2 regions of the Enterococcus sp. DIV1304_2 genome follow, and region 2 is predicted to be linked to the other one. Evidence: predicted binding sites of a transcription regulator. Region 2 holds the regulator's gene; the other holds the start of a gene.
The links. Region 2 encodes NrdR, which represses ribonucleotide reductase genes. Its sites were predicted from a motif close to ACACNATATATNGTGT; they were not measured.
Positions count from the first base shown of each region.

Region 1: a site for NrdR is predicted at 3,135-3,150, ahead of nrdH (glutaredoxin-like protein NrdH). Genes of this name have one in related genera too.

Region 1 is NZ_CP187851.1:2,522,093-2,537,571, reverse strand. It holds gene nrdF (class 1b ribonucleoside-diphosphate reductase subunit beta) at 1-441, opposite strand, end outside; gene nrdE (class 1b ribonucleoside-diphosphate reductase subunit alpha) at 492-2,651, opposite strand; gene nrdH (glutaredoxin-like protein NrdH) at 2,833-3,057, opposite strand; gene IGJ14_RS11660 (GH25 family lysozyme) at 3,706-4,524, shown strand; gene IGJ14_RS11655 (GntR family transcriptional regulator) at 4,760-5,395, shown strand; gene IGJ14_RS11650 (quaternary amine ABC transporter ATP-binding protein) at 5,592-6,785, shown strand; gene IGJ14_RS11645 (ABC transporter permease/substrate binding protein) at 6,778-8,508, shown strand; partial or broken gene IGJ14_RS11640 (HAD hydrolase family protein) at 8,565-8,928, shown strand; gene IGJ14_RS11635 (hypothetical protein) at 8,970-9,194, opposite strand; gene IGJ14_RS11630 (MFS transporter) at 9,723-10,916, shown strand; tRNA gene IGJ14_RS11625 (tRNA-Lys) at 11,098-11,170, opposite strand; gene IGJ14_RS11620 (DUF1836 domain-containing protein) at 11,553-12,128, shown strand; gene IGJ14_RS11615 (DegV family protein) at 12,118-12,975, shown strand; gene IGJ14_RS11610 (hypothetical protein) at 13,338-14,408, shown strand; gene IGJ14_RS11605 (DUF1002 domain-containing protein) at 14,659-15,479, shown strand, end outside.
Region 2 is NZ_CP187851.1:1,581,836-1,597,314, reverse strand. It holds gene polA (DNA polymerase I) at 1-918, shown strand, start outside; gene mutM (DNA-formamidopyrimidine glycosylase) at 1,320-2,156, shown strand; gene coaE (dephospho-CoA kinase) at 2,129-2,749, shown strand; gene IGJ14_RS07425 (hypothetical protein) at 2,807-3,139, shown strand; gene nrdR (transcriptional regulator NrdR) at 3,599-4,084, shown strand; gene IGJ14_RS07415 (replication initiation and membrane attachment family protein) at 4,107-5,489, shown strand; gene dnaI (primosomal protein DnaI) at 5,489-6,415, shown strand; gene IGJ14_RS07405 (hypothetical protein) at 6,599-7,030, shown strand; gene IGJ14_RS07400 (tRNA (adenine(22)-N(1))-methyltransferase) at 7,253-7,945, shown strand; gene IGJ14_RS07395 (Nif3-like dinuclear metal center hexameric protein) at 7,947-9,071, shown strand; gene pepT (peptidase T) at 9,087-10,319, shown strand; gene IGJ14_RS07385 (diacylglycerol/lipid kinase family protein) at 10,520-11,425, shown strand; gene IGJ14_RS07380 (DUF1294 domain-containing protein) at 11,439-11,711, shown strand; gene IGJ14_RS07375 (lysylphosphatidylglycerol synthase transmembrane domain-containing protein) at 11,722-12,774, shown strand; gene IGJ14_RS07370 (GntR family transcriptional regulator, LSA1692 subfamily) at 13,201-13,929, shown strand; gene IGJ14_RS07365 (Sapep family Mn(2+)-dependent dipeptidase) at 13,940-15,241, shown strand; gene IGJ14_RS07360 (N(4)-(beta-N-acetylglucosaminyl)-L-asparaginase) at 15,410-15,479, shown strand, end outside.

The DNA.
Region 1 (15,479 bases), 940 kb from region 2:
CGGCGTACCGTTTTTGTAGATCTCATTGATACGCTCCGCTTTTTTCTGTAGATAAGGATTCGTATTCGTCCATTCAAAGATTTCTTCGATTTCTTTTTTCGTATTCAATGTACTGAAGATCGAAGAGTAACTTTTCGCATGGACAGACTCCATAAATTGGATATTGTTCAATACCGCTTCTTCATGGGGCGTGCGGACATCTTTACGTAATTGATCCATCCCGCTTTCTGATTGAACGGTATCAAGTAAAGTCAATCCACCAAATACGTGACCAACTGTATCTTTTTCTAATTGGGAAAGCGTACGCCAGTCGTCTAAGTCATTTGACAAAGGGATACGTGTGTCTAACCAAAATTGCTCAGTTAATTTCTCCCAAGTCGATTTATCAATGATATCTTCAATTTCATTCCAGTTTATCGCTGCATAATAAGTTTCTGACATGAGAATGCTCCTTTATTAAAATCCAGTAACGGTTCTATCACTAAGTGAAATTAGATTACACAGCTTTCACATTGGTTGCTGCCGATTTCTTCTGCATCGTCTGTAAACGTACGTACATAATAAATCGATTTGATTCCTTTGTGGAAAGCATAGTGTCTTAGAATATTTAGATCACGTGTGGATTGTTTTGTCGTTTCTTTCCATTCGTACAAACCTTCTGGGATTTCTGAACGCATAAACAACGTCATACTCATTCCTTGATCCACATGTTTTTGTGCTGTGGCATAAATATCGATCACTTTACGCATATCCATATCATAAGCAGAAGTGTAATACGGGATTGTTTCATTTGATAAATAAGGCGCTGGGTAATAGATTTTCCCAATTTTCTTTTCTTGGCGTTCTTCGATCATACGAGTGATCGGATGGATACTTGCACTAGTATCATTGATATAAGAAATAGAACCATTAGGTGCTACAGCTAAACGATTTTGGTGATACAAACCATCTTTCATGATTGCTTGCTTCAAGTTTTCCCAGTCTTGGGCAGTCGGAATAAAGATACCATCAAACAAAGCAGCAACTCGTTCAGATTTTGGTTGGAATTCGCCAGTGACATATTTATCAAAATAAGTGCCGTCTGCATAAGCTGATTTTTCAAAATTATGGAAGACTTGTTTTCTCTCACGTGCGATATTGTTACTTTCAACAAGTGTCCAGTAATTCAACAACATGAAATAAACATTGGTAAAATCAAGTGAATCTTCGGAACCATATTCCATTTGCTCTTTGGCAAAATAAGTATGAAGTCCCATGGCACCAAGTCCGATCGTATGATTCAATTTGTTTCCGTTTTGGATCGGTGGAACCACGTCAATATCCGAAGCATCTGTGATATACGTCAATGCACGAGTCATCGTGCGGACAGAACGACCAAAGTCAGGGCTATCCATCAAATTGACGATGTTTGTAGAACCTAAGTTACATGAGATATCTGTTCCTAGTTCTTCATATTCTTGCTTGCCGTTGATGACAGAAGGTGTCTGTACTTGTAAAATCTCAGAACATAAGTTACTCATGATGATTTTACCGTCTACAGGATTTTCACGATTTGCCGTATCAATATTGATGATATACGGATAACCAGACTCTTGTTGTAATTTAGAGATCTCGTTTTCTAAATCACGGGCTTTGATTTTTTGTTTACGGATATTTGGATTTGCGACTAAATTGTCATATTCCGCAGTGATATCTACGTAAGAAAATGGCACACCATATTCTTTTTCCACACTATAAGGACTGAATAGATACATTTCTTGGTTTTTACGTGCTAATTCATAGAATTTATCTGGGACGATCACACCAAGTGATAAAGTCTTCACGCGAATCTTTTCGTCTGCATTTTCTTTTTTTGCTGAAAGGAACATCATGATGTCTGGGTGGAAGACGTTTAAATAAACGACACCCGCACCTTGACGTTGTCCTAATTGGTTCGAATAACTAAAGCTATCTTCAAACAATTTCATGACTGGAACAACACCGCTAGCTGCACCTTCGTATCCTTTGATCGGCGCTCCGGCTTCACGTAAGTTAGAAAGTGTGATCCCAACACCACCACCGATTCGTGAAAGTTGTAAGGCAGAGTTAATCGAACGACCGATCGAATTCATATCATCCGTTACTTGAGTCAAGAAACAAGAAACAAGTTCACCACGACGTTTACGTCCAGCATTCAAAAATGAAGGGGTTGCTGGTTGATAACGTTGGTGGATCATTTCATCAGCTAAAGCTAAGGCTAGTTCTTCGTCGCCATTCGCAAAGTACAACGCATTGAATGCGACACGATCTTCATAAGATTCCAAGTAGGCAGAACCATCATTTGTTTTTAACGCATATTGAGAGTAGAACTTATAGGCTGCCATGAATGATTTAAATGTAAAGTTTTGTTCGAATAGGAATTGATAAAGTTTTTCAATAAATTCACTACTATATAATTGAATGAACTCTGCTTCTAAATATTGGTTGTCGATCAAATACTGGATTTTGTCGATCACTGTTGGAAACGTCATCGTATTTGGTTTGACATTTTCTTCAAAAAAAGCAGCTAAAGCTTCTTTATCTTTATTTAAAGGGATTTGCCCGTTGACTGGTCGATTGATTTCATTGTTCAGCTTAAAGTAGCTGACATCTTTTAGATTTTTAAGACTCATACATACGCCCAACCTTCTTTTTGATTTTGATGATACGTGTTTGACCACAAGATATAGTGGTGTTCATTGCTGTAAAAAAGGATTTGGGGAGGTTACGGACAATATCCGTAAGTCCATCAAATCCATGGTGGCAGAGGATCAAGTAAATCCTCGATCTATTTGACAACTGTTTGAATGATTCTTAGCTAGCTAAGTGACGTAGTTGATCTGGTCTGAAACCAATGACAGTCGCTGCGTCTGAAGTGATGACCGGAACACTTTGGAATCCTTGGTCTTTTAACCATGAGATTGCTTCAGGTTGCTCGTCGATATTTACTTCTTCAAACTCGATTTTATTTTCAGCTAAAAAGCGTTTCACCATTTTACATTGCATACAATTATTTTTTGAAAAGATTTTTACGTTCATTATTATTTGCCTCCTTGCTCGTGTGTTTTCTCTATAATCAATAGTATAAATCTATTAGTAAAAAAGTCAATCAACAAACACTACATCTTGTGTTGTGGAAATTGTGGAATACTATGTTTTGTGGTTTTTGAAAAACAATGAAAACAAGTATCTCGTGCAGATTCGCTTGTATTAATACAGAAATGCTTGTGGAAAACTCCGTTAAAAAATATTTTTTTAACCTTTGCTTGCCAATAAATGAATGTTCGATCGAAAAATCACAAACGAAAAAGGTATGCAAAATGATGGAAAGAAGAAGAGAAATAAATGCAGATCAAAACCAGAAGAAAAAGGTATTTATACATTTAGAGATAGAAATTTTTTCACAAAACGAAAAATGATCATGAAGTGTCTAAGGATCATCGAAAAGAGAAACCCGAATCAAAATAGCAAAAGTCAAAAGAGTGCTCACTATATATAGTAGTAAGATGATAAATGTTGTAAAAATTGAACTAACAATATTTTTTAAATTTTTAATAACAATGTTATGTTTAAAAATTGGTTAATTGTCATGTTATCTGTTTTTTTATTCCTAGATTTTTGTTTAAATAGAGCCAACAGGACGTCTTGTTGATGCTTTGAAAATTCAATAAAAGGAAGCGATCCAGGATGCGTACAATGGTCAAATGGGTAGGTGTTATTTGTTTTACTTTACTAGTTTACGTTGGAGGAACAGCACAGGCAACTTCGATTCCAATCAAACCTACGATTACTGAAAAAAATCAACATGTGTTAGGTAGCAGCAGCCAATTCTCAGAGTCATTCACTCGAAGTCTGACAGACGATTCAGGAATCTCCGCTGCAGAACCAGGCAGACCAGCTAAAGATTTTATTGACATATCTTCCAATAATGGCAAGATATCGAGTGAAGAATTTCAAACGATGAAAAACTACGGCATTAAAGGGGTAGTCATAAAATTGACTGAAGGAGACTCGTATAAAAATCCGCTTGCTCCTGAACAGATTGCTTCAGCCGTTGCGGCAGGCCTAAAAGTAAGTGTCTATCATTATGCGTGGTTCAATGAAGAAGCTGACACAAAAGGGGAAGCTCAGTTTTTATTGGATTATATGAAAGAGTTGAACCTGCCATCGTCAACTGTTGTTGTCAACGATAGCGAAAATCCAAAGATGAACGTGGACAAAGTGACAGATAATGCATTGGTTTTCCAAAAAGCGATCCAACAGGGGGGCTATCAAAACGTCGTCCATTATTCGAGTGCTTCTTGGTTCACCGAAAACAAATTGGATATGACACGTCTAGGAAAAGAAAATTGTTGGGTTGCACAGTGGCCCTACGATCCTTCTGATAAAAATCCTTTGCATACAGATACAGCAGCTTGGCAGTGGGCAAGTGATCTTTATTTCCCAGAATTTCCTAGCCGTCATTTTGATGTAAGTAGTGACTATTTGAAAAAATTTACAAGTTAAATGAAATTTGTTTTTTAGCGCAAGAAACAAAAAGACAACCACGAAAATTTTTTGATTTTCGTGGTTGTCGCTTTATTCTCGAAGTGAGTGATACGAACTGTTTAGTTTGGGAAATCAACTGATAACTACCGGATTTCTTGTATAGAAGAAAAAAATAAAACCAGTTTACTTTTGCTTCTTTGAAGCGTCCATAGTAAGATGTTAGCTGACAAGTAGATGAAAGAGGAAGAATAAAATGAGTGAAAAAACCAAACTGGTTCGCCCACGTTATCAACAGATCGCTGTTGATTTGGCTGAACGAATCGTAGAAAATCGTTATCAAATCGGCGAGAAGATCCATGCAAGATCCACTTTAGCAAGCACGTATAACGCTTCGCCAGAGACGACTCGTAAAGCAATCAATGTTTTGGTCGATCTGGGGATCATGGAAGTCCGTCATGGCAGTGGTGCGTTTGTAGCATCTAAAGAAAAAGCAAAGGATTTCCTTTTACAATACCAAGATGTGCAATCGATCCAAGAAACAAAAGCAGAAATCATGGAAAGCGTGAAAAAACAACAAGAAGAATTGAACCATTTTTCACAACTATTGGATCAACTGGTGAGTCAAACGAAACGAATACATAAGATGAACCCACTTCTGCCTTTTGAACTTGCTTTGACAGAGGAAGCGGCTCACTTAAACCAATCCATCAGCGAATTGAATATTTGGCAAGCCACTGGTGCAACAGTGATTGCAATTTCCCACGATCAAGAACTGTTGGTCTCGCCTGGTCCGTATGCTAAATTTTCAGCGGGGGATACTGTCCACTTTATTGGGAACGAGTATACGCTGCAACGAATGACAAACTTTTTTTATCCAGATGGACAGTGAACGAGCGGATAAGAAAAATCTCATTTAATTCTAATTTTGGTCAATCCCTATACTGATAAGGGATTGACCATTTTTTTGTGTAGTTTCCCTAATAATACAGATACTTGGATTTTGACAAAGTGACTACATGATGTTATCGTAGTGTGGTCACTTTTTTCAGAAAGAAAAATGAATTTACATACAAAGGAGAATTTGTTTGGTAAAAGTAGAAGTAAAAAACTTAACGAAAATATTTGGTAAACGAACACAAACTGCTTTGGAAATGATGAAAAAGCACCAATCGAAAACAGAGATTTTACAAAAAACCGGCGCAACTGTCGGTGTATATGAAGCGAGTTTTGATGTACAAGAAGGTGAGATCTTCGTGATCATGGGACTTTCGGGGAGTGGGAAATCAACCTTGATCCGTCTATTGAATCGTTTGATTGAACCAACATCTGGCAATATCTTGATTGATGGAGAAGACATCTCAACACTTAGCAAAGAAGAACTTCGCGAAGTTCGTCGTCACAAAATCAACATGGTGTTCCAAAACTTCGGTCTATTCCCACATCGTACGATTTTAGAAAATACAGAATACGGTCTTGAAGTTCGCGGTGTTCCTAAAGAAGAACGTCAAGCGAAAGCAGAAAAAGCGTTAGAGAACTCAAGCTTGTTATCCTTTAAAGATCAATATCCTAGTCAATTATCTGGTGGGATGCAACAACGTGTAGGGTTAGCCCGAGCATTGGCAAATGATCCAGAGATCCTATTGATGGATGAGGCTTTCTCAGCACTTGATCCATTGATTCGTCGTGAAATGCAAGATGAATTATTGGAACTACAATCCAATGTGCAAAAAACGATCATCTTCATCACACATGATTTAAATGAAGCATTGCGTATCGGGGATCGCATTGCATTGATGAAAGACGGAGAAATCATGCAAATCGGTACTGGGGAAGAAATCTTGACTAATCCAGCCAATGATTACGTGAGAGAATTCGTTGAAGAAGTCGATCGCTCGAAAGTCTTGACGGCGCAAAACATCATGGTTCCTGCACTAACAACAAACATCGAATCAGATGGTCCAAACGTTGCATTGACACGTATGCGTAATGAAGAAGTCAGCATGTTGATGGCTGTTGATAGAAAACGTAACTTAAAAGGGATCATTACAGCAGATCAAGCATTAGAAGCAAGACGTCAAAAACGTCCATTGATCGATTTCCTTGATGAAAATGTTACCGTGATCGGTAAAGATATGTTAGTTAGTGATATTTTCAATATTATTTATGATTCGCCGACTCCATTAGCCGTGGTTGATAACGGGAAATTAAAAGGCGTTATTATCCGAGGTAGCGTAATCGAAGCATTAGCAGCAACAAGTGAGGTGAGCGAACATGAATAATCTATTGAACTATCAAATACCCGTCGCTGACTGGGTCGAAACGATCACTGATTGGTTGACAACAACGTTCGCAGGACTGTTCTCATTCCTTCAAACGATTGGTCAAGCAGTGATGACAGCTATCACGAATCTTTTATTAGTGATACCAGCACCACTATTTATTCTTTTAATGGCAGTTGCAGCGTTCTTTATTTCAAAAAAACGTCCCGGATTGACATTATTTACGTTGATTGGCTTATGGTTCATTTATAATCAAGGGCTATGGACAGATTTGATGAATACTGTCACATTGGTTTTACTATCGAGTGTGATCTCGATCATCATTGGTGTACCTCTTGGTATTCTCATGGCAAAAAATGATAAAGCGCAAGGAATCATTAAACCGATCCTTGACTTTATGCAAACAATGCCTGGTTTTGTTTATTTGATTCCAGCGGTTGCCTTTTTCGGAATTGGTATGGTTCCAGGGGTGTTTGCCTCAGTGATTTTTGCCTTACCACCAACTGTTCGCTTTACGAACCTAGGTATTCGCCAAGTACCGAAAGAGTTAGTAGAAGCGTCTGATTCATTTGGTAGTACGAGTTGGCAAAAACTAGTGAAACTTGAATTACCACTAGCAAAAGGAACGATCATGGCAGGGATCAATCAGACAACTATGCTTTCTCTTTCAATGGTCGTGATTGCCTCAATGATCGGAGCGCCTGGTTTAGGTCGTGGTGTCCTTTCTGCTTTACAACGTGCACAAGTCGGAAATGGTTTTGTCAATGGGGTAGCATTGGTGATCTTAGCCATTATCATTGACCGTTTTACGCAACACTTGAATCAACCAAATGATCAAAAAGCAGCAGGTACTGCGAAACAAAAAAATAAAAAGCGCCAAGGAGTGATCATTGGTGCAGTAGTCGTTGTTTTATTAGGTGCGATCGGTGTTGGAAGTTTTAGTTCTTCAACAAAAGAAACAAACACGATCAATCTTTCTTATGTGGAATGGGATACAGAAGTTGCTTCAACAAATGTCGTAGCAGAAGTCTTAAAAGAGATGGGCTATGATGTGAAAGTGACGCCTCTTGATAATTCGATCATGTGGGAATCCGTTGCAAAAGGAGAATCAGATGGAATGGTGGCTGCTTGGTTACCTAAGACTCATGGTTCTCAATATGAACAATACAAAGATCAAGTCGATGATCTAGGTGCAAACTTGAAAGGTGCCAAAGTCGGGTTAGCTGTTCCAACATACATGGATGTTAATTCGATCGCGGATCTAACCGATGAAGCAGGCAAAAAAATCACCGGTATCGAACCTGGTGCAGGTGTGGTGAATGCCGCAGAAAATACGATTGCCCAATATCCAAATCTTGAGGGTTGGACAGTTGAGACCTCTTCTTCAGGTGCGATGACGGTTGCATTAGGACAAGCAATCAAAAATCAAGAACCAATCGTCTTTACTGGTTGGACGCCACACTGGATGTTTGCGAAGTATGACTTGAAATATCTAGAAGATCCAAAAAATGCGATGGGAGATGCGGAAGAGATCCACACGATCGTCCGCCAAGGCTTAAAAGAAGATCAACCAGAAGCATACGCTGTGTTGGACAAATTCAATTGGACAGAAAAAGACATGGAAGAAGTCATGTTGGAAATCAACAGCGGCAAAGACCCACAACAAGCAGCAAGAGAATGGATCGATAAGAACCAAGAAAAAGTTGCTAGTTGGAAAAACTAAATAAATAAAAAAAATCGACTTTACTGAAACAAAAACTGTTTCGGTAAAGTCATTTTTTTGTAAAAATCACCGTGTTTGATCCGCAAAAGAACTGTTTTGAACATGTCAGACAATTGGAAAAAAATAAAAAAAGCCTATATCGTTGCTTCAGAAGCCGCTTGGACCGATAGTTCAAATTATAATGTCCATAAAGGAACAACAGTGGCAGAATTGCAAAGAATCCTCCACGTCACACCAGAAGAAACCATGGTATTTGGCGATGGTCTAAATGATGTCGAATTATTAGGACGTGCAGCTTACAGCTTTGCGATGAGCAATGCCTTTGAGCAAATCAAAGAAGTTGCACAATTTGTGACAAAGTCGAATGATGAAGATGCGGTGCTCCATACCATCAAAAAAATGATTGCTTTACAAGCATGAAAACCCAGTGAGTTGATGTCAGAGAAAGAGCCTTCAACCATTTAATTGGCAGAAGACTCTTTTTTTGTCTGTAAATAATCAACGAATCCATCAAGTGATAAATCAGCTGCATGAGCTAATAAGATCATTGTGCCAAATTTAACACTGTTCCAGTCATCTGATTGATTTAGACGTGTAAAGCTACTAGCGGTGATCCCAGTTTTCTTACTCAATTGGTAGTTGCTTTTAAACCCAAAGTCTTGTTTATATTGTTCAAACCAATTCATAAAATCGCTCCTTTGCTATGTACTCATTAAAATATACAAATTTTACTAAATCAACCGATAAGAGGTAAATTGAGAAAATAGGGTAGATACAATCATTGTATCACTACTGACAGATATGACCACCTGTTAGCGGATAAAGATTTTTGTTCAGCTATAAAAATAAAAGTGTTGGAAGAAAGCTGCAAAATATATAAAATCTTACGTTATAATGTATTTATTCAATTTGAGATGCTGCCATAGTTAATTGATTGGATAGATCACGAAGAAAGGGGGCAGTTTCAAAGAACAAACGACAGATCCAAAAGGTTTTCTCACATTGTTTGATGTTTATCTAATTTTAGGAGATGACATCTGGCTAATATTAGGCCGGTTTTTTGTTTAAAATTGAAAGGAGCTTGTGGTATGGAAGACATAAATGATAGTGAAGTTTATTTAAATCAATCCAGTGACTACTTAAATCTATCCCTTACTATAATGGCGAGTTTAGTTATCGGTGTGCTAGTGAGCATGAATATGGAGAGTTGACGCATGGAGAATAAAAAGAGAATAGCCATTACATTCATTGTTTTCACGCTGTTTTTTACCCTGTTTAGAAGCTCAATGTCAGGGATTTTTTCTCTCTATTACTCAAATTTTGGTGTGATAGATAACAATATCAGTCTTATAAAGAGTTTTCAAAATATAGGGATTTTACTGGGTTTATTACCAGCAGGATATTTGGCAGATAAAATTGGAAGAGTAAAAATCATTATTATTTCTTCAGTAGTGATTGCATCTAGTTTTTGTATTATTTTATTTTCAAACGATCTTATTGGATTTTCATTAGCTGAATTTCTTTATGGTATAGGATTAGCTATGAACTCAGGGGCAGTACTAGCATATACAAATGACTTGGAGAATCATTATAATATCAGACTTGAGAAGAAAGTAATGGGGAGAAGAACGGCATTGCAAAATATTGCAACTCTAGCGGGAGGGAACATCGGTACTTCGCTTTTTCAAATCGATAATCAATTTCCTTTGTATTTCTCTATTATGGGCTTGCTTTGCTATCCGCTATTTATTTATGGCTGGATCAAATATAATGATTTTTCTAATTTAAATCCCAGAATACATAAAAAACGTAAACCTAAATCCATAGATATTTCTTTTTTACTCAAGAAAAATGTTTTATACGCGATATTTATTTCGCTATGTTTTGAAGGGGCAACACAATTTGTTTTAGTTTATTGGTCGATCTTTTATGTTAATCGTTTGAATTTCAACCTATCCACAGTATTCACATTAAGTATGATTTCTGTCGTCTTGGGAAGTGAGATCTATTCACAATTAACGAAAAGTATTAAATCAAATAATAGGATACTGATTGGTACACTGTACATCTTATCATTCTCCTTGTTTGGAATGGGTATTCTTGAAAACCGTTGGCTTTCTATCGTGCTTTTTGCTCTTGTTGAGGTATGTATTGGAATTGTTAGTAGCTCGATACTTACGCTGGAAAGCGAGATCATCACTTATGAAGAAAAAAAATCTTCTATTTTAGCAACGATTTCTTTTGTAACAGAGATTGGTGTGATTAGCATTTTATTAATCAATAAAATATTAATGAGGTCGTTATCCTTACAAAATATGTTTCTTGTTAGTTCAGCATTTATAGCTGTAGGGCTTCTATTGATTTATATAAATCATTTAAAAGGAAAAAAGAGAAAAGAAATGATCTGACACTGTTGGAGGGTTCGTAAAAGAAGACACGAATGATTATAATCAATAGCTATTGGCCTATTTTGTTAGTACTTTTGAAGGCTTGAAGTTTTCCGAGCACAAAAAAATGCCACCACGCACACTCTTTTCCAAACTACTGAAGTAGCCAAGAGTGTACTGGTGACGTGGGTTTGGCACCCAATGGGCCGTGAGGGGCTCGAACCCGCGACCCGCTGATTAAGAGTCAGCTGCTCTACCAACTGAGCTAACGGCCCATATGAAAAAGTACTTTATTATAGTAGCACTAAGCATTTTAAAATGCAAGGCACGTACAATAAAAAATCTACGAAAACTTTACTACTTCCTAGAAATTCATTCATAGTTTATTCATAAATGACCGTTATGATAAACGTATCCCAACCAACAAAGTTCTTGCAAAAGAACAACCCATAACACTTTTTCATTTTTTTACTCCTTTTCCCGCCATGAAAATGGCGGGTCTTTTTTTATTCCCAGAAGAATCTAGAACAAGCATCGTTTAAACGCTTGTTATCGATGTTTGATTTTGTTATTAATTTATCTAGTTTGAGTAACTAGATTGAATGTTTTTGAAAACTTTGATAAGATATTAATGAGAACATTAAAGGAGCTTTCATAATGGAAAAAATGCGCCAGCAATTAATTGATTGGGCTGTCAGTATCGAAACATTTCGTTTACCACATTGGGAAGAACTTCCAGACTTGGAGCTATACATGGATCAAGTCAAGACACTAGTAGATCGTCATTTATCACCAGTTATCCAAGGAGAAAAACATCCTTTGTTAACTTCTTCAATGGTTAATAATTATGTGAAACTAGGTTTAGTACCGGCGCCAATCAAAAAGCGATACAACAAACAACATGTGGCATTTCTGATTGCTATCACAACGCTTAAACAAGTGTTGACGATTCCTGAAATCAAAGAAGGAATTTTGTTTCAAGGAAAAACAGTGGGCATCCGTGAAGCATATAATCTTTTTTGTGATGAACAAGAAAATGCGATACGAATGGTCAGTCAATTAGCCCAAGGAAAACAACATGAACAATTATTGAATCAAGAACTTCCATTAGAATATGTTGCTGTACGTTCAGCGACGATTTCTTTTGCAATGAAGCTACTAGCAGAAAAAACGATCAGTTTAGAAAGCGAATATTTACAAGAGGCAAAAAAGGAGAAAGAAAATGAAGAATAAGATTGCGATTTTAGTAGACTCAGGAACAGATGTGCCACAAGAAATCATCGATATGTACAATATTTATGTGATCCCTTTGAAAATCATTTATAAAGATAGAGAATATACAGATAAAGTCGATATTACTCCTGAAGAGATTTATAAGCGTTTACCTGAGGAAATTCCGGGTACCTCGTTACCTGATGGAGAATCAATCACTAAGATTTTTGATCAAATCAAAAATGATGGCTATGATAAAGTTCTAGCAATCACTATTTCAAGTGGTTTGAGCGGAACGAATAATGTGGTTCGTCTTGTCGCACAAGAACAAGAAGGAATCCAAACACATGTATTAGATACTAAAAATATTGGTATTGGCGCCGGTTTTACAGCAATCCAAGCCGCAAAATGGATCGAAGATGGCATGGAATGGGACACGCTGATCGATGAATTAGTTGCATTAGCTGAACGAACGAAAGTCTTTTTCAATGTAGCAACACTTGAATACCTGCAAAAAGGCGGACGTATCGGTCTAGTTGCCTCAATTTTAGGAAATGCCTTAAAATTGAATCCTATCATCTCTTGTAATGAAGAGGGCATCTATTATACAGTAGGTAAAGCACGAGGCAGAAAGAAAAGTTTAGACAAGACAATGTCCTATGTGAAAGAAGCTGTCGGGGATGCAAAAGTCTTCAACTTGGCAGTCGCACATGGTGCGGCGGAAGAAGAAGCAATTGAAATGAAGGCTCGTTTTGAACGTGAATTCCCTAATGTCCAAGAGATTTATTTTGGACAAATCTCACCGGCATTGGTGGTCCATACTGGCCCAGGTTTATTAGGGATCGGTGTGCAAATACTTGAACCATAATATGATCGAAGCGAAGTGATCATCAAAGAACAGCATTATTTTTTATCTAAAATAATTAGAAAAAATAGTGGACACTAAAAGAATCGCAAATAGAATTCCGCTCTTTAGAAGTTAGATATTCGTCTGACTTCTCTGGGGCGGGATTTTTTATGGGGAAATTTAATTTTTGAATTTAATGGAACATGCTTCAAGAGTTTTTGGAGAAGAAAAAACACTATTCCGGCATTTTTGATTTGGTATAAAAAATTAGGTTGACCTTAGAATCGCTCTAACCAATATCATTAAAGTAGGCATAGAAATGCGGATCATATCGATTGATCACTATGCCAGTTTATTTTTAGGTAGAAAGAAGGAGTTTAAAAATGAATTATTTAGAATTAAGTGCCCACAGAGAAAATCCAGCGGTAACGATCATGTTAGGGATGCCAAATGACGAAAAAAGTGCTGAAAAATATAAACTAGTGTTAAAAAATCTAGTAAAACAGATTATTTTAGAGTTGGAAGAAAGGGAAGGAACAGCGGCGAAAACAATGATTCGTAAAATCGATCAAGTGTTAAAAGACTTTCAACCTACGCATAAAAGAGGAAGCATTGTCTATTTTATTTCGCCAAGCGTCAATGAACAAATCGAAGTACCATTTGTGTTGGAGAGTCAATTTGTTATTGATGCGTATTTCCATACAAAAGAAATCTTACGAAGTGAAAGTAAAATGAACCATTATTATGTGTTAACGATTGGGATAGATTGTTCACGTCTACTAGAATATGTAGATGATACGCTGATACAAGAAGTGAAAGACGCACATTTCCCAATCAGGAATAAAGGCTACTGGACAAAAGACCGCGTATTGAATTCAATGGGAAGTGTTCAAACGAATTACAAAAAAGAGTTCTTCAAATGGATTGATTCTGAGTTACAACCTTATTTGAATCGTCATCCACACCCAATCATTTTAGCTGGAACAACAGAAAATATTGCGACATATAAACAGATTTCACATAAAGATGAACGGATTGTTGGAGAAATCTATGGGAACTTTACAGTTGATAGTGGCGCAAATGAGTTGGCAATAGGAGAGCAAGCAAATCAGGTGATTCACGAATACATTCGTCATCAAAAAGAGACGATACTACACACTATAGTAGGAATGGAAAACCAAGGGCGTATAGAGCGTGATGTAGCCAACATCTACAGACAAGTAATTAAAGGAAAAGGGCAAAAATTGATTGTGGATCACGCTTACTATCAAGAGGCGGTGATTAGAGATCATCAAGTCAAATTAGTAGATATCTCACCGAGTGACGAAGGCTACGTCGAAGATATCGTCAATGAAATCATTTATGAAGTCATGCGTTACGGAGGAGAAGTTATCTTTGCCGAAACAGAAGTATTAGAAAATCAATCGCCGATCCTATTACAATTACGCTATTAAAAATCGATTCATACAAATGGGAAACTAGGAAACTTAGAAGAATAAGGAGATAGCCCAACACTCGGATACATTCGGAGGTTGGGCTTTTTGATGAAAGATAAAGTCTAAAAAGTTTGGAATAGCTAAGAAAACACTCGTAATCTTAAAAGATAGTATAAGATTCTTTTCAAATCAGCCTTGAGGCGTAGGTTATCTTATAGACCTTATAGTACAATGTTTAAAACAGAAAACAGCTACATGGAGGTTATGTATGAAGAAAACAAAACTTATTGCCACTCTCTTGGTCTCAAGCCAAGTTTTACTAGCAACACCAATCGTATTAGCAGACGAGACAGCAACAACGCAAAGTATTGTCCCAATTTCAGGAACGGTCGACTCGACAGTTGCTACGGATTCTTCCGATTCAACAACGACAACCAGCTCTAGTGAACGGTTACAGATCAATGCAGTAGCAATCGGTAATGCGTTAACGAAAGAACAAGAAACTTATACATTAGATAAATTAGGGATCAAAGGAGAAACACCGATCTATAAAACGTCCGGTACAGACTTGATGTCCTATATTCCTGACGGTGGATTTACCAAAGACTGGGCAGTTTACAGTTCTGTACGTATGCAGACGCTCGCTGAAGGCGAAGGGATCACTGTTGATATCGCGACACCAGAAAATATCACACGAATCACAGCCGCTCAGTATCAAAATGCAGCGTTAACAGCTGGGATCACCGATGCAAAATTGACGGTCGCATCTGCAGTACCAATCGATGGTTCAGGTGCTTTAGCTGGTGTGTACAAAATCGTTGAAGAATCTGGTGGAATCATCAATCAGGATAGAGTATCAGTCGCCCAAAATGAAATGGATGTGTTATCGTCTATCACAGAAGAAAACAAAGACAAAGATGGCTATTCCGATGAAGCATTAAATAAAGCACAGGAGCAAGCGAAAGAAGAATTAGCAGCTAAGACTGCTGACGGCAAAGAACTGACACAAGCGGATATTCAAACGACAGTAGAAAAAGCTCTAAAGGATAATGGACTAGAAGATGTAATGACAAGCGATCAAGTCACAGA
Region 2 (15,479 bases):
GATGATATTTTGATTTATCGCCAAATCGCTAAAATCCAATCGACCTATGTCGAAGGTTTACTGAAAGTGATCCAATCGGACGGGAAAGTCCATACTCGCTATGTTCAAACATTGACGCAGACAGGCCGTTTGAGTTCAGTTGATCCCAACTTACAAAATATTCCGATCCGTTTAGATGAAGGTCGCAAGATCCGTCAAGCATTCGTTCCTAGAAACGAAGATTGGTTGATCTATTCTTCTGACTATTCTCAGATCGAATTACGTGTATTGGCGCATATCTCAGATGACGAGCATTTAAAAGCTGCCTTTTTAGAAGGACAAGATATCCATTCAAGTACAGCAATGCGTGTGTTCGGCATTGAAAAAGCCGAAGACGTCACACCAAATATGCGTCGTCAAGCGAAAGCAGTCAATTTCGGAATCGTTTATGGAATTTCTGATTATGGGTTATCACAAAACTTAGGCATTACGCGTAAAGCAGCTCAACAATATATCGATACGTACTTTGAAAAATATCCAGGTGTCAAAGAATACATGGAGCGTATTGTTCGTGAAGCGAAAGATCAAGGTTTTGTAGAAACGTTATACCATCGTCGTCGCTATTTACCAGATATTAATTCAAGAAACTACAACATTCGTTCATTTGCCGAACGAACAGCAATCAATACGCCGATCCAAGGAAGTGCGGCGGATATCCTGAAAATCGCCATGATCGAATTGGACAAACGCTTGAAAGAATCGGACTTGCAAGCGACGATGTTACTTCAAGTGCACGATGAATTAGTCTTTGAAGTGCCAGAAAGTGAATTAGAGATGTTAGATAAATTAGTCAGCGAAGTAATGGAACAGGCGGTTGCTTTACATGTTCCACTGATCACAGACAGCAGCTGGGGCAAAACATGGTATGAAGCCAAATAATTCTTTACTTTTATACCGATAGACAAACATTGAGGAAAGATCTTGGATCAGGTTCGTTCGATGTAGGAGTAGATTGTAACAGAGCTGTCCAGCTCTGAGAATAAGGCGAGAAACCCGAAAATTGTTTATCAAATTTTTGGGTTTCTTGGCTTATTTCTGAAGTAGTTGCTTGTGGAATACTGTTTATCAAGGTTGTGACAAAAGCGTTTTGATCTGAGCAGTAAGATAGAAAATTAAAAATAGCTTTTCATATTTTACGATTTTTTAGCTTAATGTTGAAGGTCAGCTTATGGAACACCGTTTATTCTGTTTTAAGTTCAAGAATAAAAATAGCTTTTATTTTTGTTTCAGATAAGTTCGATTCAAAATCAAATAAGTGAAAATTGTAGGTGAGAAAAAGGATGCCCGAATTACCAGAAGTTGAAACTGTCCGTAAAGGATTAGAGAAATTAGTGAAAAACAAAAAAATCAAAAACGTCCAAGTGCTGTGGCCGAGAATCATTGAACAACCGGAGGTACCGATTTTTGAAGCAACGTTAATTGGTGAAACGATCGAATCGATCGGTCGTAGGGGGAAATTTTTGATTTTTCACTTGAGTCATTATGAAATGATTTCCCATTTACGGATGGAGGGAAAATATCAATATTTTGAAAAAGAAGAACCGATCGACAAACACACACATGTGATTTTTTCTTTTGAAGATGGCAGCCAATTACGATACCACGATGTAAGAAAATTCGGCCGTATGACGATCGTTGAAAAAGGAGCGAGCAATACCTATAAAGGAATCTTAAAATTAGGTCCAGAGCCTTTACCAGATCTATTCTTATTAAAAGACTTTACAGTAGGGCTACAAAAGTCACACAAAGCCATCAAACCTTTGTTACTTGATCAAAAGTTGGTCACAGGACTAGGAAATATCTACGTAGATGAAGCATTATGGGAAGCGAAGATCCATCCAGAGCAACCAGCTGATTCTTTACGCCCAAAAGAAATCAAATTACTCCGTCAAGCAATCATCGATGTGTTGTCACGAGCAGTTGAAGCAGGGGGAACAACGATCCGAAGTTATCTCAATGCGTTAGGTGAGTCAGGGAGTTTCCAAGTGGCTTTACATGTCTATGGACAGACAGGAGAAGCATGTGTTCGTTGTCAAACACCAATCGTGAAAACGAAAGTTGCGCAAAGGGGGACGCACTATTGTCCAACATGTCAGAAATTAAGAATACCCAAGTAGGATTTGTTTTAGGTTTGACAGGGGGAATTGCGACAGGCAAGAGTACTGCCGCTGCTATTTTCCAACAATATGGCTTTCCAGTGATCGATGCCGATATAGTGGCAAGAGAGGTCGTTGAACCGGATACGCCAGGACTTCAAGCGTTGGTTCAAGCATTCGGCAAAGAGATCCTCCAACAGGATGGTCAGTTAGATCGGGCAAAACTTGGACAATTGATTTTCGGTTCTGTCACTGCACGTGAGCAATTGAATCAAATATTAGATCCATTTATCCGTGGGAGAATCACTGAAGAAATCATAGAGAAGAAAGCCCAATATCCGTTGATCGTTGTCGATATTCCTTTATTGTTTGAAGGACAGTATGATACACAAATGGATGCCGTCGCAGTTGTCTATATTCCAGAATCTCAGCAAATCGAACGCTTGATGGTACGCAATCAATTATCGAAGCAAGAAGCAGAACAACGGGTGAAAAGCCAACTGTCGATCGAGGAAAAGAAACGACGTGCGGATATCGTATTCGATAACCGCCAAACCAAGGAAGATTTATCCGCTGAAATCAAAAAATGGTTATTGCTTAATCGCTTTCTTTGAGTAAATCGCAACATTTTGCTATGCTATTTATATAAAGAAAGAGGGGGAGATGATACGATGGGTACATTCAAAAACCAAAAAGATAAAGTAGTAGGTTCTGCGAAAGAAAAAATTGGTGAGATTCTCCACAAAGAAGATTTACAGGAAAAGGGCCAGATCCAAGCAGAAGAAGGTAAAATTCGTGAAGATGAATACCGGGCGAGAATTGCTGAGTTAGAAGACCAACATGTCGAAAAAGAATCCAAGCGACAGGACTTAACCACAGAACGCAAAGATCCGGAAACAAGTCCTGAAGTAAACCAAGACCCCCAATTCGATCATCGTTCAACAGAACAAAAAATCGAAGAAGAACGAATGAAACATTACACGGGAATCGAAGATAAACTATAGGGATTACCCAAGCATTGAGTAAAATAGAAAATCAAAAAGAAACAGGCTGGTGCTGAACGCCAGTCTGTTTTCGTTCGTTGAGATAAAAACACAACAAATCTTTCAGTTCAAGCGATTTTTTAACTGGGACAGTCGCATTGCTTAATTGTTTCATGTTATACTAAAGTTAGTAATAAGAAAACGTTTATTACGATCCACTTGAATTAGTTCAATAAAAAATCAGTGGAAAAAAATCTAAAACAATAAGCAGTGAAGTTGTGAAAATCACTTTGAACTGAGCAATAAGATATAAATTGAAAAAATCCTTTTCATATTTTATAATTTTTAAGCTTAGTGTTGAAAACCAGCCTTTTTTCCACCAATGATTCATAATTGGTGGGAAAAATTAACTGATGGAACAACTTCATTTGGTACATTCAAATAAGCGATCAAACTACACCAAGAGAGGTGAAAATTACGATGAGATGTCCTAGATGTCAACATAACAACTCAAGAGTGATCGATAGTCGTCAAGCTGACGATGGTCGAGCAATAAGAAGACGCCGGGAGTGCGAAAAATGTTCCTTCCGTTTTACGACCTTTGAACGAATCGAAGCAGCGCCGTTATTAGTGATCAAGAAAAATGGCGAACGTGAAGAATTCAATCGTGACAAAATTTTACGAGGCTTGATCCGGTCTGCCGAAAAACGACCAGTAGCGATGGAACAAATGGAACAGATCGTCAACCATGTTGAAAATCGTGTAAGAAGTCTTGGCGAAAATGAAGTTTCAACTAATCTGATCGGTGAATACGTCATGGAAGATTTAGTGAACTTAGATGAAATCGCCTATATTCGTTTTGCGAGTGTCTATCGTCAATTCAAAGATATGTCTGTCTTTTTGAAAGAATTACAAGACATTGTTGATAAAGCAAAAGATACGAGTAATAGTGAAAATGATGCGTAATTAATAAAGGAGGGAGCATTCCTTGGAAAATGCGTGGAAAGAATTACAACCGAAAAATATTTACCAAGGAAGAAAGAGCAGTCCTTTAAAAGAAGAAGGAAAGTCTGCCTTGTTATCCCTTTACCAACCATTGATCGGGGGAGAAGCGTTGAGTCTTTACTTGACGTTGTATTCGGAGATCTCGCTAGAAACTGGCGTAGGTCCTGAAGGATTACACGCCGATTTATTGAGTAGTCTAAGTTGTGGATTACCGCAATTTTATGAGGCACGAAAAAAATTAGAAGGAATCGGTCTTTTAGAAGTCTATTTCAAAAAAGATGAAAATTTGGGTGATTGTTTTCTTTATGAGTTGTTAGAACCGATGGACGTTCCTACGTTTTTCAATGATACGTTACTTTCTTTTTTACTTTTAGAAAAAGTTGGCGAACGTCGATTCAACCAATTGACGGAATTATTTAAGCCAAAAAATCTTTCGTATGAAGGCTATCAAAAAATCACTAAGAAGTTTTTGGAAGTCTATCGGTTCAATGAAACAGTCTATGCAGCAAACCAAGAACAAGTGGAATCGATTCAGCAAAAATTCACACCTGTTGAACCCAAATCATTGTTAGCAGATTCAGACTCGTTTGACTGGACGTTTTTAATCGATTGGTTGAAGAAACAACACATCAATCAGTTGACAGAACCAGTTCTGCAACAAGCGAAAACATACCAACAACTCTACGGCTTCGATGAACTGACTTTAGGAGAGTTGATTCTACAGTCATTTGATTTTACGACAGAAGAAGTATCTTTAAAAGAACTCCAACGGATCGTCTTGTTACGGCAGCAACAGCAGAATACGTTGCGACAATCGAGCAACACTCTGGTTACCGATCAGTCTGCTGAAACAGGTGTCCCTGTCAATCAGGCGTTGCCTAGTGCTGCACAACAATTGATCCAAGTTGCACGACAAACCCCACCGATGCGTTATCTCGAAGCAATAAAAAAAGAAAAAGGCGGGTATGTTTCCAAACAGGAAAACTGGTTGTTGCAAGATTTGGTCACCCAATCCGGTCTGACTAGCAGTGTCATCAACATTTTGATCAACTATGTGTTAGTCATAAAAAACCATGCGAGCTTAAATGCGAGCTTCGTGAATACGATCGCTAATGAGTGGGCGCAAAAAAAAATCAGTACGCCAGAAGAAGCGATTGAACATCTCCATACATTGAGTACGAAAGCGAAACAACCGAAAGCGTCAAAACAAAACAACACGTCAAATTATCGCCGAAATGTAAGGCGAGAAAAATTGCCTGATTGGGTCAATCAACCAAAAGACGAAACGCAAATCAGTACAGAGAAAAAAGCCGAGATCGATCGTCGCTTCAAAGAGTATCTGGCTAAAAAGGAAGGTGAGAGCTAATGGAAGATGTGGGAAAAGAACTGAAGAAAATCATCAGTAAACGCAACTACCAAGAAAAGTATTCCGAGATGATTGCTGAAGTTTTGAATGATGCGGATGTTCAAGCCTTTCTGTCAGCCCATCAAGACCGATTGACGCAAGCGGATATCGAAAAAAGTTATGCCAAACTCTATGAGTATGTCCAAGAAAAAAGAAAATATCAAACGAACGATCCAACCATGATCGCTCCCGGATATGAACCAAAATTGACATTGAATTTCCACTATGTCGATGTGACTTACGTGCCGACGGAAGCACTCTTAGCTCGTCAAAAACAAGAAGAGATCAAGAGTCGTGTGAAAGCAATGGATATGCCAAAAGATATCCAGTCTGCCTCTTTCGAAAATTTCGAACGAACAGATGGACGTGGTTATGCAAGTTTAGAAGCATTAGACTTCGTCGAACAATATTCGGCTGATCCTAAAAGCTTCCACAAAGGGTTATACTTGGTCGGAAGTTTTGGTATCGGCAAAACCTATCTGTTAGGAGCAACAGCAAAAGAACTGGCAATCAAAGGATTCACGACAACGTTGGTCCATTTCCCAACATTTGCTGTTGAAATGAAGCAAGCCATCGGCAAAGACCAAGTGGCTGAAAAGTTAGATGCGGTGAAGAAATCGCCGATCTTGATGATCGATGATATTGGAGCGGATGCGATGAGTAGTTGGATCCGTGATGAAGTATTTGGCGTCATCTTACAGTATCGAATGCAAGAACAATTGCCGACGTTCTTTTCTTCAAACTTCACGATGAACGAATTAGAACAGCATTTGACGGTGACACAACGAGGCGATGAGGAACCGTTGAAAGCCAAACGGATCATGGAACGAATCCGCTATTTGACAAAAGAAATCGAAATGACAGGCCGAAATCGCCGAAATGGCTAATGCCATTAAATGATTTTTACAGAAACAGGTTGGAGTATCTACTCAACTGTCACTGTTTTTCACCTTTTCAATAAAAATTCATAAAATGAACAAAGTTAAGATGAAACGAATCCATGGACTTGAAGAAATAACCGGATGGAATCATCAAAGCAGTAACGCAAGAAATTACACGGAGGATGTATGATGAAAGCTATTTTAACTGGTCTAGTTGCTGCCGGTCTCTTGTTTGCATTGGCAGGCTGTGGCAACGAAGAAGGAAGTACAGGTTCAATCGATTCGATCAATGCAGAATCGACAGTGGAAACAGATAGTTCTACCGAACAAAAGCAAAGTGTGTTTACAGGTACGATCGAAAGCTTCGGCGAAGCGGAAGGTGATGTATACCAAATCACCGTCAAAGATGTAGAAGAAATAGAAGATCCAGCAAATATCGGTACCTCCTTCAGCAATGATGGAGTGATCTTGAATGCTTCAGTGGATCAAATCACTGGTGGTGTCGATTCCTTGAAAGAAGGAGAAAAGATCGAATTTAAATTGGTAGAAATGGCGGTCATGACGATGTCGATCCCTCCACAAGTTCCTGGAAATTCGATCATTGAGATCACTGCCCAATAAAAAAAGAATCAATCGAAATCTTTTGATTACTTGTAAAAAAAAGACTGGGATATTTTCCCAGTTCTTTTTTCTATGGAACATAAACTAATGTTATGATAGGGATAAGAACATTAGTTATCATAAAAGTGGAAATAAGTAGTATAACTATAATAAGTAAGTGTTTGTCCAAAGTCATGACAAATTGGATGACATCCAAACATTCAGTAGTTAAGGAGTGGAAAAATGAATCACACAGAGTTATCGAAACGTCTTGAAACTGTCGGACGTTTTGTACCGGAAGCTGCTCGTTTAGCAGATATCGGTTCAGATCATGCGTACTTACCCGTCGCATTGATGCTAAAAGGGAAAATCGACTTTGCTATAGCTGGAGAAGTCGTGAAAGGACCTTTTGAATCGGCAAAACGACAGGTGATGAAAAATGGACTGTCTGAGCGAATCGAGGTACGCTTGGCCAATGGATTAGATGCCATCGAAAAGGACGATCACATCAGCGCGATCACGATTGCTGGCATGGGAGGCTCTTTGATTCGTGACATCTTAGAATCTGGTCGGCAAAACCAGCGCTTATCGGGAGAAGAACGTTTGATTCTACAGCCCAATATTGGCGAAAAAACGTTAAGAACGTGGCTGAAAGAAAATAACTATCAGATCATTGCAGAAGAAATCATTGAAGAAAACAAAAAAATCTATGAGATCATCGTAGCTGAAAAGAAAGAACAGCCCATCGACTATTCTGAAAAAGAGCTGATGTTTGGGCCATTCTTACTCGAAGAGAAAAACGCTGCTTTTTCGGCAAAATGGCAACGTGAGCTTAAACAACGTGAAGTGATCTTAGAGCAATTAAAAAATGCGAGTGAACAAAACAGATATGAGACAATCCAACAAGAGGTGGAATGGATCAAGGAGGTTTTATGACATGTCCATTAAAGCACAAGATTTCATCAAAAAATTTGAAAGCTATTGCCCGCAATGGTTAGCGGAAGAAGGCGATCCAGTTGGGTTGCACATCGGCACCTTGGACAAACCGATCCAACGTGTGATGATGACTTTAGATGTCCGCCCAGAAGTGGTGGCAGAAGCCATTGAGAAAAAGATCGATCTTTTGATTGCAAAACATCCGCCGATTTTTAGACCAGTCAAACGCTTGATCACTGATTCTCCACAAGAAAAAATGTACGCTGATTTGTTGAAGCATGATATTGCAGTCTATGCAGCCCACACAAACATGGATATCATTGAAGATGGGTTGAACGATTGGTTTTGTGAGCAATTAGGAATTGAGGTCACAGGTCATCTTGTTCAAACACATGAACGTGGCTACAAAAAATTGATCAGTTATCTTCCAGTGGAGGATGCTCCGCGTTTAAGAGCTGCTTTGGCAAAAGCGGGTGCCGGAGAACAAGGAGAGTATGATAGTACAAGTTTTACCTCGATTGGCCAAGGTCGATTCCGTCCAAAAGCTGGGGCGAATCCAACAATTGGTGAAGTCGGCCGTGGGGAACAAGTCCAAGAAGCCAAAGTCGAAGTGATCTTCCCAGAAAATATAGAAAAGGAAGTCTTACAAGCGATGTTTGCCGCACATCCTTACGAAGAACCGGCATTTGATTTGTTTCCGATCGAGGCACCAGTCAAAACTTGGGGATTAGGTCGTATTGGAGAACTAGCGAAAGAACAGAGTTTGGATGATTTTGCCGCGCATGTGAAAGAAGTCTTTCAATTGGAAGGGTTACGTGTGGTTCGCCCCACGACAAATCCACAAAAAATGATCAAACGTGTCGCTATCTGTGGCGGGAGTGGTGAGAAGTTTTATCCCGCAGCCTTGGCGCAAGGAGCAGATGTCTATATCACTGGCGACATTTATTTCCATACAGCACAAGATATGCAAAGCGCAGGATTAGCTGCGATCGATCCGGGACACTATATCGAATCATTATGCAAAGAAAAATTTGTAGAGAAGTTCGAGATCTGGAAAGAGGAAGAGAATTGGTCGGTTGACTTTTTTGTTTCAGAAACATCAACCAATCCATTTGAATTTAAATAAAAAGGAGAGTCATTTATGTACGAGAACTTATTACCGCGATTTTTAAGATATGTCAAAACGGAAACACAATCCGATCCAACAAGTCAGACTACGCCATCTACGCAAACGCAAGTAGAGTTTGCGCAAGTTTTGAAAAGAGAATTAGAAGACCTAGGCTTGTCTGATGTAACATATAATACAGAAAACGGTTTTGTGATTGCTACACTACCTAGTAATATCGATCATGACGTACGTTCGATTGGTTTTATTGCTCACATGGATACAGCGGATTTCAATGCAGTAGGCGTAAATCCTCAAATCATCGAAAACTATGACGGGGAATCAACGATCGTTCTAGATAAAGAAGGACGCTTCACGTTGAATGTCAAAGATTTCCCTAATTTAAAAAATTATGATGGCCATACGTTGATCACAACTGATGGTACCACATTACTAGGTGCAGATGACAAAGCGGGTATTGCAGAAATCATGACAGCTATGGAAATCTTGCTAAAAAATCCTTCGATCCCTCACGGTGAGATCAAAGTCGCTTTTGGTCCAGATGAAGAAATCGGTGTGGGTGCTGATAAGTTTGATGTAGAACAGTTCAATGTTGATTTTGCTTATACGATCGACGGCGGTCCTTTAGGAGAGTTGCAATACGAAACCTTTAGTGCAGCGCAAGCCAACATCACGATCCAAGGGAAAAATGTCCATCCTGGTACAGCGAAGAATACAATGATCAATGCTTTACAATTAGCGATCGACTTCCACAATGAATTACCAGCTGATGAAGTTCCTGAAAAAACAGATGGTTATGAAGGATTCTTCCATTTGATGGCATTGAATGGTAGTCCAGAAGAGGCGAAGATGAGTTATATCATTCGTGACCATAAACGTGAGTCATTTGAAGCGAGAAAAGCAATGATCACAAGCATTCAAGAAAAAATGAACCAACAATTTGACCAAGAACGTATCCAAGTAGAAATGTATGATCAATACTACAATATGCGTGAAATCATCGAAAAGGATATGAGTATCGTTGATCTAGCTGAAAAAGCAATGATCGAACTAGACATCAAGCCAGTGATCGAACCGGTACGTGGTGGGACAGATGGCTCAAAAATCTCTTATCTGGGGATACCAACACCAAATCTATTTGCAGGTGGCGAAAACATGCACGGACGTTTTGAATTTGTGTCCCTACAAGTCATGGAAAAAGCGGCAGATGTCATTGTTAAAATCGCGGAGTTGAATACGCAGGTGTAATTGATCCGTTTCATTGATAAAAAAGATTAAATTTCAACCAATAATCTCACATTATTGGTTGATTGCTACACTGCATTGACATATGATTGATTCGAGGCTATTTTAGTCAGTGCTCGAATCACTGTTCATGGGGGAGGGTGAGCGTTTATTTCGCATCCACTCCCTTTGTTTTTTGCAGGAAAGTAGGAGGAATACGGTTTATGAAGAAGTTACTGGTATTTTATAACAAAAGTTCAGGAAAGGATGAAGGGGAACAATTAGCAGAATGGTTCAAGGAGTACGTCGCAAAACACCGACCAGAACTAGAGGTTTATCTAACGGAAACTGGACCGTCGATCAAAGATGAAACATTGAGAGAAAAAGCAAAAGAACATGAGGTAGATACACTAGTCATCATTGGTGGTGATGGCACGATCCACCATATCATCCAAGCATTCCAAGATGAATTAGACCATTACCATGTTGGCTTATTACCTGGTGGAACGATCAATAACTTAGCGAAAGTGTTAGGCATTCCTTTTGAGAAAGAAGAAGCCGCAGCAATGATGTTAGAGGAATCGATCCGCAAAATCGACTACGGGAAAGTGAACGATAAAGTAGTTATTTCTACTTTGACTATTGGCATATTAGCAGACACAGCGGTGTGGATCAGTCAAAAAGAAAAGCAAAAATATGGTTCATGGATCTTTATCAAGCGTTTCGTGAAATTATTGATGAAAAAGAAAAAATATCATTTGGATATCAAAACTGAAGATGTTCATTGGCAAGGAAAAGCACAGTTGTTGACGATCACGATGTCTAACTCAGTAGGTGGCTTTACTGGTTTCGATGATTCTGCTGCACCAGATGATGGTAAGTTCCATATCACTATCGTTCCTTCATTAGATTTTTTCCGGTTTGCTTTTTATCTCCCACGTATGATCAAAGGAAAGATCTATTCTGTTCCTGGCATCAAATATCTGACAGCTAGTCAAGTCAATATCCAGGCAAGAGAAAAGAAAGTGACGACTCGAACTGATGGTGACACTACCGATGACTTGCCGATCGAATTGAAAGTCATTCCAAAAGGTATAGCGATCTACGTACCAAAAGAAAAAGATCAATAAATGGAGGAAGTCGATGGAAGTATTGATGCATAATCCCTTGTGGTTTTACTTGTTCATTGTAAATGTTTATCTATTTGGCTTGATGGGCTATGATAAACGTCAGGCAAAAAAAGGCGCTTGGCGCGTACCAGAAAGTAATTTGTTGTTTGTTAGCTTGTTAGGCGGTGGTTTGGGCGGTTTGTTCGCACAACGCATATTCCGTCACAAAACTAAAAAAAAGAAGTTCACGATCGTTTTCATGTTAGGAATCATGATTGATCTCGTCTTGATCTATTTTTTCCATTAAGGAGTCGTACATGTCTACTAAAGGAACAAAAATCAAAATCATCATTAATCTATTATTATTGACTATTATTCTCGCTATTATTTATTATTTGATCAACCAATCTTTTGCGGATATTTTCAAAGAGTTGCTTTCAACAAGTGTCCAAGTGCTTCTGGCGATGTTTTTTTTCGGTACACTTTATCAAATTGTAGAAGGTCGCTCAATCAAAGAGATCGCCAAGCCGTTTTCCAAATCTTTCAGTACAAGTGATGGGTTCTGGACGTCTTGTTATATTGCCTTTTATCGGATCGTTTCATTTGGAACGGGGACACTGATCTCAGAAATTTATTTTTACAATAAAAAAGGGATGAAGTTTTCTCAAGGAGCAGGAGTCACTGCCTTGCATATGATCATGTATAAATTAGCGGTGATCACTTATGCAGTCATTGGCTTGATTGTTCAATTTTCTTTGTTTTACGAAAATGCGCCAAATATGATCTGGTTCATCATTGCCGGTATCATCTTGACAGCTTTGATCATTTTATTTCTTGTGACAATATCTGTCAGTTTGAATCTACAAGTGTTTTTTGTCAAAGTCTCCAATCGCTTATTCAAAAGTGAACGTTTACGCAACTGGGTGGATACGTGTAACAGTCAGATCTATTCATTGAGAGAAACAGTGCAAACGATCATTCAAGACCGTACCGCATTGATCAGGATCTATTGTTGGAATCTGCTAAAACTACTCTGTTGGTATGTGATGCCTTATCTGTTTTTAGTAGAAAATCATCCACATCTTGATTTTCTTTTAACATTCTCATTTATTAGTTTTGCTGTGGTTTTGTCAGGCGTGTTACCAACCCCCGCAGGTATTGGTTCGTTTGAGTTTGTTTATCTATTGCTCTTTCGACCTGTAGTTGGAACGGTGGATGCTGTTTCTTCCTTACTGCTTTACCGTTTTGGCTCGTTCATCTTGCCATTCATTTATGGCTTTTTCTATGTGATCGCAGAAAGACGGAATATCTTACGTCAAGAGATCCATGAAGTAAAGGCAGAGAAAAAACGCACGAAGGGGAAAATCTAATTGTTTTGAAAAGCTTCGTGGGTAAGTTCAACTATATACAACTTGATAGAGAATCAGTCTGAGCTGAAAATGGCTTAGATTGATTCTTTTTTGTTTATAACAAGCTAGATTCAAATACCACGTATCCACCAAGACAGTCTCAATTACGTAGGGAAAGATAGATCAAACAAAGCCGATTCTTTTTAAAAGCCAAATAACCGTTTTTATTGATGAAAGTCTATACTTAATGGTATATACTTTATGTTGAATAAATATAAGACTCGGATTTCATTAAGCGGGTTTTTTTCTCATCATACGAATAGGGTGAAAAGCTTTAGAAGTAAAATTTTTATTTTTGACAGTTAAGCTTTTAGACGTTTGGCTTCTTAACTCAGAAACGAATCGACCGTATGATGAATGATACGTAGTTAGAAAGTAGGTAATAAAGTGAAAAAACAAGCGGTTTTCCAAGATATAGCTGAAAAAATTGCACAACGAGTCAATGATGGAACTTACGTGACCAGTCAAAAGTTACCTTCAGATTATGATTTAGCGGAAGAATTTCAATGTAGTCGACTGACGGTGCGCAAAGCAATTGATCTTTTGATCAGTCAAAATATTTTAGTGAAAGAAAGAGGAAAAGGAACTTATGTTATGAAGCAACCGAAGATCCAAAGCGGTTCCGGTGGCTTACAAAGTTTTACTGAAACTGCCAAGGCTCAAGGAAAAAAGACACGGACAGAAGTATTACAAGTTGAGATCGTAAAAGAAGTACCGCTGAAGATTCGCCAGATGTTCGCTGACTATGGAAATGAAGCCATGGTTTATCTGTCTCGTTTACGTTACTTTGATGATGAACCAATGACAGTAGAAAACCTCTATATACTAAAACGTTATTTGCAAAATGAAAGTGGTGAGATCCCTCAAGCTCAGCTGGCATCTTCACTGTATGAAATAATTGAAGAAAACATTGAGATTGGCTACGCGCATCAAGAAGTTGAAGCAGTCATAAGTCCGCCAGATATTGCCAAGTTATTGCATGTATCAGAAGATGATCCAATGCTTCTCGTCCATTCGATGACTTATTCTCCTTCTGCTAAACCGATATTGTTCGACACGTCTTTTTATCGTGCAGATCAATATACGTTTAAGAATACATTGATACGTCAAAAATAAGAGGTGAAAAATGGATCAAATCAACACAGCAATCGAAGAGAATTGGCTGGATTTTCTGGATTTACTCAAACAAGTCATGCAAGTTCCTAGTGTTAAATCAGAAGCTGGACCAGGAGCACCCTTTGGTATAGAAGCACGCTCGGTTCTTTCTTTGGTCATGGACAAAAGTGCCGGATATGGGTTCCAAACAAAAGTAATCGATGATGCGATCGGCTATGCCCAGTGGGGAAATGAAGGAAGTGAGTATATCGGGGTTCTGGGACATCTCGATGTCGTCCCTGCTGGTCAAGGATGGGAGTTTCCGCCGTTTGATCTCAGTGAGAAAAAGGATCGTTTTTATGGTCGAGGAATATTAGACAACAAAGGACCTATCATGTGTTGTCTGTATGGCATGAAACTATTAAAAGACCTAGGTCACCAGCCAAAAAAGAATCTGCGGATCATCTTTGGAACGGATGAAGAAAGTGGCATGTCAGATATTTCTCATTACTTAGCCGAGGAAAAACCACCGTCATTTGGTTTCACGCCCGATTGTAAATATCCTGTGGTCTATGGCGAACGTGGTATCGTAAATGTTGTCCTCCACTTTACTTTACCTGAAGAGGAACATCAACAAATCAGTCGATTCGAAGGGGACCAGTTCCGTGATCATGTTCCAGACCAACTGAACGTGAGAATTGCCAAAAAAGAAATAAGCGCCAGTGGTAAACGAGCACCAAGTAACGCGCCTGAGTTAGGAGAAAATGCTATCACGATCTTGGCGACAAAACTAGCTGAAGAACGAATGATCCCGCCAGTTGCACAGGGTCATTTCCGCTGGATTTGTCAAAGCTTTCATCAAAAACATTTTGGAGAAGGGATCGATTTAGCGTTTGAAGACGAAGATTCAGGCAAGTTGATTTTGACACCTGTTGTGCTGCAAAAGTCTCCAGAAGGCTTGCTATTAGAAATTGCTTTACGTTACCCGGTGACCGTATCAGAAAAACAAGTCGTGTCACGTTTGAAAAACCAATTGCCTTTAGGTGTTGATTTAGAAGTCGTTCGTAGTATTCCTGGATTTTGTCGGACAGAAGAGTCAAAAAAAATCGATACACTGTCAACGATCTATCATCAAGTCACCGGTAATGATCCTAAACCAGTGACAACAACAGGCGCCACGTATGCGCGTAAAATGCCGAATATCTTAGCATTTGGCCCTTCATTTCCAGGGCAAAAAGGGATTGCCCATACGGCGAATGAATATATGGATTCCGCAGATTTAAGAACAAATTTAGAAATCTACATGCGCAGCCTCCAAGCATTAACAGAATAAAAAATTCAGATAGTACAAACAATTGAAAAATAAATTTCATGTAAAACGAGTTTCTAATAAAACGATGAGTTTTAAAAAGAAACTCGTTTTTTAGTATAGACATAATAGTATATACCATATAGAATATACTTGAAAGCGCTACAAATGATAGGTGATGGAGGGAAAGAAATGTGGGGAATAATTGCAACCTGGCGCATGGCACATGAAGGTGTCTTGGCCGCTAAACAACAATTAGAAG